Regions from separate parts of the Streptomyces sp. NPDC045955 genome, predicted to be linked through region 2. Evidence: riboswitches for the same ligand, from Rfam matches in the RefSeq annotation. Region 2 holds a riboswitch; the other holds the start of a gene.
The links. A riboswitch is a leader RNA that binds a small molecule or an ion and turns the genes downstream of it on or off. The one in region 2 is predicted to bind glycine.

Region 1 (7,037 bases), on a different contig from region 2:
CTGGACGAGCCCCTCGCCGCGCTCGACGCCCGCACCCGTCTGGAGGTGCGTGCCCAGCTCCGGCGCCACCTCGCCGAGTTCGAAGCCGTGGCCGTCCTCGTCACGCACGACCCGCTGGACGCCATGGTGCTGGCCGACCGTCTGGTGGTCGTCGAGGACGGCCACGTCGTCCAGGAGGGCACTCCCTCCCACATCGCCCGCCACCCCCGCACGGACTACATCGCCAGGCTCGTCGGCCTCAACCTCTACCGGGGGCGGGCCGAGGGCCACACCGTCCGGCTCGGCACCGGCCCGGCCATCACGACCACGGAAGAGCTCTCCGGCCCGGCCTTCGTGGCGTTCCCGCCCGGCGCCGTCACCCTGTACCGCGAACGCCCCACGGGGTCCAGCGCCCGCAACCTGTGGCGCTGCGAGGTCGCCGGGCTGGAGACGCACGGCGACCAGATCCGCGCGGACCTCACCGGCGAACTCGCCCTGACCGCCGACCTCACCACGGTCGCCGCGGCCGAACTCGACCTGCGCCCCGGCGCCCCGGTCTGGGCGACGGTCAAAGCGACGCAGACACACGCATACCCGGCATAGGGAACTCGCCGGGCTACCGTGCCCCCATGAGCGTGAGCATCCGCAACCAGCTTCCCGGCACCGTCACTGCCGTCACGCCGGGCGAGGCCATGGCGACGGTCAGGGTCCGCCTCACCGGCGGTCAGGCCCTCACCGCGGCGATCACCCGCGAGGCGGCCGACGACCTCGGTCTTGCGCCGGGCACCGCCGTGCGAGCCCTGGTGAAGTCGACGGAGGTCTCGCTGGCCACCGCCCCCGTCGAGGGCCTGTCCATCCGCAACCGCCTCCCCGGCACGGTCACGGACATCGCGACCGGCGACGCCATGGCGTCCGTGCGGGTCACGGTCGAGGGCGGCGAACTGACCGCCGCGATCACCAGGGACGCCGCGGACGACCTCGCCCTGTCGGCCGGAACCCCCGTCGTTGCCCTGATCAAGTCGACCGAGGTGTCCCTGGCCGCCGAATGACGGGAGGGGCCCCGCACCGCGGAGCCCCTCCGACACGACCTGCCGGGTCGGTCAGTCCTCGTACGCGTCCAGCGGCGGGCAGGAGCAGACCAGGTTCCGGTCGCCGAAGGCCTGGTCGATGCGGCGCACCGGCGGCCAGTACTTGTCGGCGACCGAGACCCCGGCCGGGAAGACGGCATCCTCACGGCTGTAGGCGTGCTCCCACGCCCCGGCGAGCGTCCCGGCCGTGTGCGGGGCGCCCCGGAGCGGGTTGTCGTCCGCGGGCCACTCGCCGGAGCCGACCTTCTCGATCTCCGCGCGGATGGCGACCATCGCCTCACAGAACCGGTCCAGCTCGGCCAGGTCCTCCGACTCGGTCGGCTCGATCATCAGCGTCCCGGCCACCGGGAACGACATCGTCGGCGCGTGGAAGCCGTAGTCGATCAGCCGCTTGGCGACGTCGTCGACACTCACCCCGGACGCCTTGGTCAGCGGCCGCAGGTCGATGATGCACTCGTGCGCGACGAGCCCGCCGGGGCCGGTGTAGAGCACCGGGTAGTGCGGCTCCAGGCGCTTGGCGATGTAGTTGGCGCTGAGCACGGCCACCTGCGTGGCCCGCTTCAGCCCCTCGCCGCCCATGAGCCGGACGTACGCCCAGGAGATCGGCAGGATGCCGGCGGAACCCCACGGCGCCGCGGAGATGGGACCGACACCCGTCTCCGGGCCCGCCTCGGGCTGGAGCGGGTGGTTCGGCAGGTACGGCGCGAGGTGCTCACGCACCGCCACCGGACCGACGCCCGGGCCGCCGCCGCCGTGCGGGATGCAGAAGGTCTTGTGCAGGTTCAGGTGCGAGACGTCACCGCCGAAGTGCCCCGGCTTGGCGAGTCCCACGAGCGCGTTGAGGTTGGCGCCGTCGACGTAGACCTGGCCGCCCGCCTCGTGCACCTGGGCGCAGATCTCGGAGACGTGCTCCTCGAACACACCGTGCGTGGACGGGTACGTGATCATCAGCACCGACAGCTCGTCGCGGTACTGCTCGATCTTGGCCCGCAGGTCCTCGACGTCGATCTCGCCGTCGTCGGCGGTCTTCACGACGACGACCTTCATGCCCGCCATCACCGCGCTCGCGGCGTTGGTCCCGTGCGCGGACGACGGGATCAGGCACACCGTGCGCTGCTCGTCCCCGTTGGCCCGGTGGTACCCGCGTACGGCGAGCAGACCGGCCAGCTCTCCCTGCGACCCGGCGTTGGGCTGGAGGGACACCTTGTCGTACCCGGTGACCTCCGCCAGACGGTCCTCCAGCTCACGGATGAGCGTGAGGTAACCCCCGGCCTGCTCGACGGGCGCGAAGGGGTGCAGTTGCCCGAACTCGGGCCAGGTGACCGGCTCCATCTCCGTGGTCGCGTTGAGCTTCATGGTGCAGGAGCCCAGCGGGATCATGCCCCGGTCCAGCGCGTAGTCGCGGTCGGCCAGCCGGCGCAGGTAGCGCAGCATGGCCGTCTCGGAGCGGTGCTGGTGGAAGACGGGGTGCGTCAGGTACTCGTCGGTCCGCAGCAGAGCGTCCGGAAGCCCCTCTTCCGTGGTCGCGTCCAGCGCCTCGATGACCCCCTCGACCCCGAAGGCGGCCCACACGGCACGCAGCTGGGCCCGGGTCGTGGTCTCGTCGCAGGCGATCGAGACGTGGTCGGCGTCGACGAGACGGAGGTTGACGCCGTTCTCCCGCGCGGCGGCCACGACCTCGGCGGCCCGGCCGGCGACGCGTACGGTCACGGTGTCGAAGTAGGAGCCGTGCACGACCTCGACCCCGCCGTTCGCGAGCCCGGCGGCGAGAACCGTGGCGTACCGGTGGGTGCGCCGCGCGATGCCCTTGAGGCCCTCCGGCCCGTGGTAGACGGCGTACATGCCGGCCATGACGGCGAGCAGGACCTGTGCGGTGCAGATGTTGCTGGTGGCCTTCTCGCGGCGGATGTGCTGCTCACGGGTCTGGAGTGCCAGCCGGTAGGCCTTGTTCCCGTCGGCGTCCACGGACACGCCGACGAGCCGTCCGGGCAGGCTGCGCGCCATCTTGTCCTTGACCGCCATGTAACCGGCGTGCGGACCGCCGAAGCCCATCGGCACACCGAAGCGCTGCGTCGTCCCGACGGCGATGTCCGCGCCGAGTTCACCGGGCGACTTCAGCAGCGTCAGCGCCAGCAGATCGGCGGCGACGGTGACGAGCGCCCCGAGTTCGTGGGCCTGGTCGATGACCGGCTTGATGTCGCGTACGGCTCCGGAGGCGCCCGGGTACTGGATCAGCACGCCGTTGATCTCGCGCTCGGCGATCTCGGCGGGGATGCCCTCCCCGAGGTCGGCGACGACGACCTCGACGCCGGTCGGCTCGGCCCGGGTCCGGATCACGGCGACGGTCTGCGGCAGCGCGTCCGCGTCGACCAGGAAGAGACCCTTCTTGTTCTTGCCGAGACGCCGCGACAGCGCCATGGCCTCGGCGGCCGCGGTGCCCTCGTCCAGCAGCGAGGCACCGGAGGTGGGCAGTCCGGTGAGGTCGGCGACCATGGTCTGGAAGTTGAGCAGCGCCTCGAGCCGCCCCTGCGAGATCTCCGGCTGGTACGGCGTATAGGCCGTGTACCAGGCCGGGTTCTCCATGACGTTGCGCATGATGACCGGCGGCGTGAACGTGCCGTAGTACCCGAGTCCGATCATGGAGCCGAGGACCTGGTTGCGGTCGGCGAGGGAGCGCAGCTCGGCGATCACCTCGGCCTCGCTGCGGGCGCCCGGCAGGTCCAGCGCCTCGGCGCTCCTGATCACGGCCGGGACCGCGGCGGCCGTGAGCTCGTCCAGCGAGCCGTAGCCGACCTGCGCGAGCATCTTGGCGCGGGCCTCGTGGTCGGGGCCGATGTGACGCTGCTCGAACGGAACTGCCTCTTCGAGTTCGGAGAGCGGGATGCGATGGGCGGTCATTTGCGGAGGCCTCCTGGTCTGACACGACCTTCGGGGGGCACCACGGCACGGGTACCCGAACGGCCTCCCCCTCTGTCATCTCAACCTGAGAGCTTCACCGGATCGCCCGAAGGCCTCCGGTTTTCACCGTCGGTGAGAGCGGAAGCCGTCGACACCCGCCCTGCTTTCCAGAGTGACCTCGTCCGTGCGGTACGTGTGCCTGAGAGATTCCGGGGAGGATTTGCTCCTTCGGCGCCTCCGATGGTGTCTGGAGGACTCTCCCGCACGGGGTCAGCAGCCGCTGCCAGCGTACCAGCGCGGTCCACGCACGAACCTTCGAGTGGCCACCTCTCCGATTGTGCCGTTTTGTAGTGCCTACGGATGAGTTGCGACCATGTGGAGGGCCCGTGCGAACCGATATCGATCCGCGCAATCTGATCGGCCGCAAGGCGTTCGACCGCAAGGGAACCAGGATCGGCACGATCGACGAGGTCTACCTCGACGACGCCACCGGCGAGCCGGAGTGGGCGGCCATACGGACCGGCCTGTTCAGCAGGGACGCTTTCGTCCCCCTCGAACCCAGTGAACTGATCGACGGCGCCCTCCACGTGCCCTTCGACCGCGCCCTGATCAAGGACGCCCCCGACTTCGGCGTGGGCCGCCATCTCTCCCCCGAACAGGAACTCCAGCTCTATCACCACTACGGCCTCCACGTCGCCGCGCCTCCCCCGCTGCCCGACCACGACTTCGGCAAGCTGGCGGGCAGGGACGAGACGGCCTGAAGCCCCGGCCGGCCGTCTAGGGGACAGCTGACCGCACCCCCACGGTCCCGGCCCCGCCCACTGGCCCACCGCCGCTCTCCCCGGGAGTCGCTAACACCAGCGGCAACGGATCCGCGGGCTCCAGGTCCGGATCGTCGACCCGGAACGTCCGCACCCGCCCGGGCTGAGAGCCGGGCGTCTCGAACCGCACAGTGACCCGCCCCAGACCGCTGCCCTGCACCCATCCGTGCCCGAACAGGGCGTGCCGTACGTCGTGCCCGGCGGGCCACCGCCGCTCGGCGAGCGCCGGCTGCTCCTCGGCCGGCACCTTGGCGTCCTCCTCGAGGGGCGCCTCCGCCCCCGGCCGCTCCCCCGCCGCCTGCGCGAAGAGATCCTCCTGTGTGTAGTCGGCGAGCCCGCTGACGCCCACCCCGAGCAGCCGCACACCGCCCGTCGTGTCGACCGAGTCGAGCAGCCGGGCCGCCGCCTCGCGGATCACCCCGGGATCGTCCGTCGGCCCGCGCAGCGTCTCGGACCGGGTGAGCGTCGAGAAGTCGTACCGCCGCACCTTCAGCACGATCGTCCGCCCGGACAGCCCGGCCCCACGCAGCCGCCGCACGCACCGGTCGGCCAGTCGCTGCACCTCGAGACCGACCCGCACCCGGTCGTGGATGTCCACGTCGTACGTGTCCTCGACCGACACCGACTTCGTCTCCCGCTCCGCCACCACGGGCCGGTCGTCCCGCGCGAGCGCCATGGCGTACAGGCCGTGCCCGTGCGACTTTCCCAGCAGCCGGACCATCTCGTCCTCGCCCGCCTCGACGATCTCCTCGATCGTGGTGATCCCGGCCCGCCGCAGATGGTCGCCCGTCGCCGGCCCGACCCCCGGCAGCGTCCGCACCGACATCGGCCCGAGCATCGCCCGCTCGGTGCCCGGCTCGATCACCACCAGCCCGTCCGGCTTGGCCTGCTCCGAGGCAATCTTCGCGAGCATCTTGGAGGCGGCGAGCCCCACCGATCCCGTGAGTCCGGTGGCGGCCCGTATGTCCGCGCGCAGCTGCCCCCCGACCAGCCGCGCGGACTGCTCGTCCCAGGCCGCTCCCCCGGCTTCCAGGTCCACGAACGCCTCGTCCAGGCTCAGCGGCTCCACCAGCGGTGACAGCGCCCGCAGCAACTCCATCACCCGCTCGCTGATCGCCTTGTAGAACCCGAAGCGCGGCACGAGATAGGCGGCGTTGGGCGCCAGCCGCCGGGCCTGCCCCATCGGCATCGCCGAATGCACACCGAAGGCCCTCGCCTCGTACGACGCCGTGGCCACCACGCCCCGGGGCCCGAGCCCACCCACGACGACGGCCTTCCCGCGCAGGCTCGGCTTGGACGCCTGCTCCACCGAGGCGAAGAAGGCATCCATGTCGAGGTGCAGGATCGTGGGCGCGGTTCTCACATCTCCGATGCTGCCCTACGCCACTGACAACGCCCCCGCAACCGCCCTGACACCCCCGGGAGGAACCGCTTGCAGCCCGGCGCGGAAACGTCCCGCCTGCAACGGCCAGGGGGGCACCGCACTGCCGGACGGTTCAGACGGCCCGGTTCCGCCGCCGCGCCAGCTCGTCCGCCGGGTTGGGCCCGACCAGGGTCTCGCCGGTGTCGATCCGCTCCCCGTGCAGCTGGGACAGCGCGCTCTCGACATCCCGCCACACCACGCCCACGGCGATCCCGAAGACGCCCTGGCCTCCCTGGAGCAGCGCGTGGACCTCGTCCGGCGAGGTGCACTCGTAGACCGTCGCCCCGTCACTCATCAGCGTCATCCGCTCCAGATCGCGGAAACCGCGTTCTCTGAGGTGCTGGACGGCCGTGCGGATGTTCTGGAGCGAGACCCCGGTGTCGAGGAACCGCTTGACGATCTTCAGGACGACGACGTCCCGGAAGCTGTACAGCCGCTGCGTCCCCGACCCGTAGGCGGGGCGCACACTCGGCTCGACGAGGCCGGTGCGGGCCCAGTAGTCCAGCTGCCGGTAGGTGATACCGGCGGCCGCGCAGGCCGTGGGGCCGCGATAGCCGATCTGCTCGGACGCCATGGACGTCGTCCCTCCGCTGCTCGGCACAGCCGTCGGTCGCTGCGGAACGTGATCAGCCATCCCTCCGGGCTGGGGACACCCCCCGCTCGGGCGGAGCCGTGAGCCCGGGGGAGGGTACGGACCGCTCGCCCTGAGACTGCGCTCGGGGCCACCCCCAGCCGTACCGTCGCCGCTGCTTCTCACGCCGACCTCCGTCCTTGACCTGCCCTCTCGACGGTAGGCAGTCACCGGGGGTGCGTCAACGATCGCCACAC
Region 2 (7,037 bases):
GCGGCCCGGGTAGCCCTCGGCGTACTTGTTGGTGAGGACCGAGCCCTGCGCCTCCATGACCGCGACCGGGGCGAAGTTCTCCGAGGCGATCATCTCGAGCGTGGACTGCTGCCGGTGCAGCTCGGCGTCGACCGCGGCGGCCACGGCCGGGTCGAGCTCGTGCAGGGGTGTGTTCAGGACGGACATACGGCTACGACTCCTCAGCCGGCGGAGAACGCGGTGTACTCGTCGGCGGAGAGCAGGTCACCCGGCTCCTCGGCGACCCGCACCTTGAACAGCCAGCCGCCCTCGAAGGGGGCCGAGTTCACCAGCGACGGGTCGTTCACGACGTCCTCGTTGACCTCGGTGACCTCACCGGAGACGGGGGAGTAGAGGTCGGACACCGACTTGGTCGACTCCAGTTCGCCGCAGGTCTCGCCCGCGGACACCGTGTCGCCGACCTCGGGGAGCTGGACGAAGACCACGTCGCCGAGCGCGTTGGCCGCGTGCTCCGTGATGCCGACCGTCGAGACGCCGTCCTCGGCGGCCGACAGCCACTCGTGCTCCTTGCTGTAACGCAGCTGCTGGGGGTTGCTCATGGCCTGGATTCTCCTGTACGCGCGGGAGTGCTGATGAAGGGACTGCTGGTGAGCGCCGTGATGTGCCGGGACCGCTGGTGCGGCCCGACGGCCAGTGTCTACTTCTGGCGCTTGTAGAACGGCAGCGCCACGACCTCGTACGGCTCGTGACTGCCCCGGATGTCCACGCCCACGCCGGTCGTGCCGGGCGCGGCGTGCGCGGGGTCCACGTACGCCATCGCGATCGGCTTGCCGAGCGTGGGGGAGGGAGCGCCGGAGGTGACCTCGCCGATCACCTCGCCGCCGGCGACGACCGCGTACCCGGCGCGCGGGACCCGGCGGCCCTCGGCGACGAGCCCGACCAGGACGCGCGGCGGGTTCTGCTCGGCGCGGGCGGCGGCCTCCCGCAGGGCCTCGCGCCCCACGAAGTCGCCCTCCTTCTCGAACTTCACCACCCGGCCGAGCCCGGCGTCGAAGGGCGTCAGCGAGGTGCTCAGCTCGTGCCCGTACAGCGGCATGCCCGCCTCCAGGCGCAGCGTGTCGCGGCAGGACAGCCCGCACGGGACCAGCCCGGCGCCCTCGCCGGCCTTGGTCAGGGCCTGCCACAGCTCGACCGCGTGCTCCGGCTTCACGAACAGCTCGAAGCCGTCCTCGCCCGTGTAGCCGGTCCGGGCGATCAGGGCCGGGACCCCGGCGACCGTGCCGGGCAGGCCGGCGTAGTACTTCAGCCCGTCGAGGTCGGCGTCGGTGAGGGACTTCAGGATCCCGGGGGACTGCGGGCCCTGGACGGCGATCAGCGCGTAGGCGTCCCGGTCGTCGCGCACCTCGGCGTCGAAACCGGCGGCGCGCTCGGTCAGCGCGTCCAGCACCACCTGGGCGTTGGAGGCGTTGGCGACGACCATGTACTCGGTCTCGCCCAGCCGGTAGACGATCAGGTCGTCGAGGATGCCGCCGTCGGTCCGGCAGATCATGGTGTAGCGGGCGCGGCCGGGCTTGACGCCGCCGATGTTGCCCACCAGGGCGTAGTCGAGGAGGGCGGCGGCCTGCGGGCCGGTGACGGTGATCTCCCCCATGTGGGAGAGGTCGAAGAGCCCGGCCTTCGTGCGCACGGCGGTGTGCTCGTCGCGCTCGGAGCCGTAGCGCAGGGGCATGTCCCAGCCGGCGAAGTCGGTCATCGTCGCGCCGAGCGAACGATGCAGGGCATCGAGCGCGGTGTGGCGCAGTGGCGTACTGCTCATCGGTCGGTCGTCTCCAAGGGCATGACGGGCGAGGTCGTTCCTCCCCATCTGTCATCGGAACCTGAGAGGTTCGCCATGACCACGGGGGACACGGCTTGCACCTTGGGTGGAGCCAAGCCCGCCGCCTCGGCGACAGGGATGGCCCGCTTTTCAGATGTGCCTCGCCCGCGCGGTAACGGGGCCTGAGAGATTCAAGGGAGGGACTTGCTCCTTCGGCGCCCCAGCGTCAGCGGTGCTGGGAACTCTCCCGCGCGGATTCAAACGGCCGGTATGCAGTTGGCGCGCACATCATTGCACGCATCGTCGCGGGGTGGCAGGGCACCACCCTGTAGCAGGGCTGTTGCGGGAAGAGGACTAAAACCAGAGACATCGGGCATTACCTTCTCTTTACACTCGGCGGGGATGGGACTGAAGTACCTGGCCCCAGGGGAGGACGATCACGGTGAACAGGACCACCGCGTACGCCACGACATCGGGCGTCGCGCTGCCCGAGCAGCCGGCCGCTCCGGCACGGGCGGTCTGCGGCCCGCTGCCGGTGCCGGTCGTCCGCGATCTGCGCGAGCGCGAAGGCCGTGGCCCGCACGCGCTGCTCTTCGGCCCCCGCGACCTCGTCGTGGTCACGGGCCTGCCCGGCAGCGGCAAGTCCACGCTGATGCGGCGCACCGTGCCGGGCCGGCGCATCGACTCCCAGGACGCCCGCGACCGCTGGGACGGCCGCATGCCGCGCTTCCTGCCGTACGGGGTCTACCGTCCGCTCGTCCGCCTCGCCCACTACGCCGGGCTGCGACGCGCCCTGCGCACCGGCGAGGGCGTCGTCGTGCACGACTGCGGCACCCAGGCCTGGGTCCGCCGCTGGCTGGCCCGCGAGGCCCGCCGCCGGGGCGGCACCCTGCATCTGCTCATGCTCGACGTCACCCCCGAGGAGGCCCTGGCCGGTCAGCGCGACCGGGGCCGCGGTGTCTCGCGGTACGCGTTCCTGCGCCACCGTGCGGCGGCCAACCGTCTGCTGCGCTCCGTGGAGCGGGGCGAACTGCCCGCGGGCTGCGGCTCGGCGATCCTCCTCGACCGGGACGCGGCGGGCACCCTGCGCCGGATCGGCTTCACGGGCTGACCACCGGCGGCCGGGGAGCCGCTAGCCTTTTGCGTCACAGCAGTGGTTCCAGGCAGGCGGTAGGCAGATGGACTTCCCGGCGGACTTCTCCGCGGACTTCCCGGCGCACACGCAGACTCACCCGCACGGCGGATGGCCCGGCAACGAACTGGAGGAGGTGCTCTCGGCCTCCCTCGGGGCCGGACCGTCGGCCGGCGGGCGGATCGTCGAGGTGCTCGGCCGGAGTTTCGTCTGGGTCCCCCTGCCCAGCGGCGGCGGCCCGCAGAGCGGTCCCCTCGATCTGCCCGGCATCGAGATCGAGGGCCAGGCGTACGTCCCGGTGTTCAGCTCCGAGGAGCAGTTCCGCCAGGTCGTCGGCTCCCACATGTCGTACACGATCGCCCCCGCCGTGGAGTTCGCCCGCGGCCTGCCCCCGCACGCCGGGATAGCCGTCAACCCGGGCGGTGTCGTCGGCATACCGCTCCCGCCGCCTGCGGTGGCCGAGCTCTGCCGGGCCGGCCGGACCCCGTTGGACGGCCCCGCGAGCGGCGGCCGGGTCCGCCTCTTCGAGCCCGACTGGCAGGACGACCCTGTGGACTTCCTCGCCGCCGCCTCCGCCGAGTTCGAGGCCATCGGCGTCGTCCTCACCGCCCGCCGCTGCCTCGCCGCGATCGAGACCGCCGACCCGGTGATGTTCGTGGGCGTCGAGCTCTCCCAGTGGGAAGGCGACCTGCGGGCCCTCCCGCTGGAGGCCCTGTCCCGAGCCGTGACCCGGTGCCCGGCCCCGTGGCAGGTCAACCTGGTCCTCCTGGACGTGGCGGAGGACCCGGTGGGCACCTGGATGAGGGACAGGATCCGGCCCTTCTACCAGCGGTAGGACAGCCGACCAAGGGGCGCGGGGCAGTGACATAATGCGGCTCCGCCGCGTGGGAGCGACGAGCCACACACGACCCGCGCCCGCAAACCGGCACCAATCCCCGAGCCCCGGACGGGCTTAAGCTAGGTCACGGTCGAGGCGTTGTACGAAGGGGCGGTAAAGGTGAGCGCGAGCGGCACGGCCGCGGCCGGACAGGTCGAGCACATGCTGCGCCAGGTCACGCCCGGGCGTTACGACGCCTATGAGGCACTCCTGCGCGCGCTCGCGACCCCGCACTCCGGCCAGATCTGGATGCTCCTCTGGCACGGCCAGGCGGGCTCCCCGGACGCCCAGTACGGGAACATGGAGGTCGACGGCTACGGCTACGCCCCCTGTGTGACCTCCGCCCAGGAGCTCTCGGCGAGCGGCTGGAACCGCAGTTATGAGGTGGTCGACGGAGTCGACGTCGCCCGCGCCCTCTACCCCGACCACTACGGCCTCTGGCTCAACCCGCACGCGCCGGGCGGCGGCGTCGGCATCCCCTGGCTCGACCTGCGGCGGATCGCCACGGGCCTGGACCGCCAGCCCGCCGGCCCGCTGCGGCTGTCCGAACCGGCCATCGAGCTGCCGCAGTTCTACGCCCTGCTCGCGCAGAACGCCCACCGCACCCCGGCCGTCCGCTCGCTGCGCCGGGCCTGGGTGCAGCCCGCGCTGGGCGCGCCGTACCTCGCCATCGGACTGGATGTGTACGACACCTCGCCGCCGGCCGTGGATTCCGTGCGCGCGATGATGCAGCAGTCCCTCGGGGCAGTACCGGACGGGCTGCCCGTCTCGACCGTCGCCATGTCCGACGAACACGACCCGGTCGCCATGTGGCTGCGCGCGAGCGCCCGCCCCTTCTACGACCGCGAGGCCCACGCCACCGCCCCTGTCCAGGCCCCCGCCTCGGGCTACGGCTACCCCCCGGTCCAGGGCCGCTACTGAGTCGTCCGCGGGCCCTTGGCAGCCCTTCTTTCCTCACCCTCGAACACGACCGGCTCTCAGCTCTCCGCGCGTAGATAGGGGTGAAAGGGGCGGGTCTGTCCTAAAATGCCCCTATCTCGGCGCGTCCGACCCCCGCTACCTACTGTCCGGATAACGGAACCCCGCAGACAGCATCACGTTTACGCATCCTTTCACCGTCAAGTCTGGCAACAGATCGCCAAAGCATTGAAGACTCCCCGCAAGACACGGGCCGGGTCGGTCTTGTGTACGAGACAAACAAACCGCTACAGCGGCAGCCAGGGGCTCGGCGATCGCCGGCCCGAGAGGGGTCAATCGCACCGTGACCGCACCGATCGAGACCACCGGGGCGGAAGCCGGAGCACAGCCCGAGGCCGTGCTCTCCGGGGTCAAGAAGAGCCAGATCGAAGGGCGCTCGCTCACCCAGATCGCCTGGATGCGCTTCAAGCGGGACAAGGTGGCGATGGCGGGAGGCGTCATCGTCATCCTGCTCACGCTGATGGCGGTGTTCTCCAAGCCGATCCAGTGGATCTTCGACCTCGATCCCAACAAGTTCAACCAGGACCTGATCGACCCCGCGCTGCTCGCCCCCAAGGGCGGCTGGGGCGGAATGAGTTGGGACCACCCGCTCGGCGTGGACCCCCAGTACGGCCGGGACATGCTCGCCCGCATCATCGACGGCTCCTGGGTCTCCCTCCTGGTCGCGGGCGGCGCCACGCTGCTGTCCGTGTGCATCGGTACCGTGCTCGGTGTCATCGCCGGGTACTACGGCGGCTGGATCGACAGCGTGATCAGCAGGCTCATGGACACGTTCCTGGCCTTTCCTCTGCTGCTGTTCGCCATCTCGATCTCGGCCTCGGTGCAGGACGGCTTCTTCGGCCTCGAGGGCCTGTCCCTGCGCATCAGCGTGCTGATCTTCGTGATCGGCTTCTTCAGCTGGCCGTACATCGGCCGCATCGTGCGCGCCCAGACGATGACCCTGCGCAAGCGGGAGTTCATCGAGGCCGCCACGAGCCTCGGGGCACGCGGCCCGTACGTCCTGTTCCGGGAACTGCTCCCGAACCTCGTCGCGCCGATCCTCGTCTACTCGACGCTGATCATCCCGACGAACATCCTGTTCGAGGCCGCGCTGAGCTTCCTCGGCGTCGGTATCGCTCCGCCTCAGGCCTCCTGGGGCGGCATGCTCAGCAACGCTGTGGATCTCTACACGGCTGATCCGCAGTACATGTTCGTGCCCGGACTGGCGATCTTCATCACCGTCCTGGCCTTCAACCTGCTGGGTGACGGGCTGCGTGACGCCCTCGACCCTCGCAGCAAGTGATCCATCGAATGAGGGGGCTTCCTCAGGTGAAGACGAGAAGGGTGACCGCCGGCGTCGCGTCGGTCCTGGCACTGTCGCTGGGCGCTGCCGCATGTGGCGGCGGAGGCGACGACAACGACGGGAACGGAGGCAACGGCAAGAAGGACGCCGCGCTGACCTCGATCGTCAACCCGTCGAGCAAGAAGGGCGGGACGGTCACGTACGAGCACTCGGACGTGCCCGACTCCCTCGACCCGGGCAACACGTACTACGGCTGGGTGCAGAACTTCTCCCGCCTCTACGGCAGAACGCTCACGACGTTCAAACCGGCGGCGGGCAAGGAAGGCCTGGAGGTCGTCCCGGACCTCGCCGAGTCCCTCGGCAAGTCCAGCCCGGACGCCAAGACCTGGACGTACAAGCTGCGCGCCGGCGTGAAGTTCCAGGACGGCACCCCGGTGACGTCCAAGGACGTGAAGTACGCCATCGAGCGCTCCAACTTCGCGCCCGAGGCCCTGTCGAACGGCCCGACGTACTTCAAGTCGTACCTGGAGGGCGGCGACAAGTACCAGGGTCCCTACAAGGACAAGTCCGCCGAGGGCATCAAGTCGATCGAGACGCCGGACGACCGGACGATCGTCTTCAAGCTGAAGCAGCCGTTCGCCGACTTCGACTACCTCGCGACGTTCTCGCAGACGGCCCCCGTGCCGCAGGCGAAGGACACCGGTGCGAAGTACGTCCAGGCCATCCAGTCCTCCGGCCCGTACCAGTTCCAGTCCTACGAGGAGGGCCGCGGCGCCACCCTCGTGCGCAACAAGCAGTGGGACGCCAAGACGGACCCGATCCGCAAGGCCCTGCCGGACAAGATCACGATCAAGTTCAAGGTCAACCCGGTCACGGTCGACAACAACCTGCTCTCCGACAAGATCACGGCTGACGCGGCCGGCACGGGTGTGCAGCCGCAGACCCAGCCGAAGGTGCTGCAGGGCAAGTACGC

Region 1: another riboswitch for glycine. It lies ahead of gcvP (aminomethyl-transferring glycine dehydrogenase); the one in region 2 lies ahead of gcvT (glycine cleavage system aminomethyltransferase GcvT).

Annotation. Positions count from the first base shown of each region.
Region 1 covers NZ_JBWKKY010000024.1:8,347-15,383, reverse strand. Annotated here, with positions in the region: gene AC07F0_RS34010 (ABC transporter ATP-binding protein) at 1-582, shown strand, start outside; gene AC07F0_RS34005 (TOBE domain-containing protein) at 609-1,028, shown strand; gene gcvP (aminomethyl-transferring glycine dehydrogenase) at 1,080-3,965, opposite strand; glycine riboswitch at 4,143-4,238, opposite strand; gene AC07F0_RS33995 (PRC-barrel domain-containing protein) at 4,352-4,726, shown strand; gene AC07F0_RS33990 (DNA polymerase IV) at 4,743-6,149, opposite strand; gene AC07F0_RS33985 (MerR family transcriptional regulator) at 6,283-6,966, opposite strand.
Region 2 covers NZ_JBWKKY010000010.1:296,121-303,157, reverse strand. Annotated here, with positions in the region: gene glyA (serine hydroxymethyltransferase) at 1-186, opposite strand, end outside; gene gcvH (glycine cleavage system protein GcvH) at 201-578, opposite strand; gene gcvT (glycine cleavage system aminomethyltransferase GcvT) at 677-1,795, opposite strand; glycine riboswitch at 1,834-1,955, opposite strand; glycine riboswitch at 1,956-2,055, opposite strand; gene AC07F0_RS22805 (AAA family ATPase) at 2,238-2,906, shown strand; gene AC07F0_RS22800 (enhanced serine sensitivity protein SseB) at 2,974-3,762, shown strand; gene AC07F0_RS22795 (enhanced serine sensitivity protein SseB C-terminal domain-containing protein) at 3,925-4,725, shown strand; gene AC07F0_RS22790 (ABC transporter permease) at 5,066-6,064, shown strand; gene AC07F0_RS22785 (ABC transporter substrate-binding protein) at 6,073-7,037, shown strand, end outside.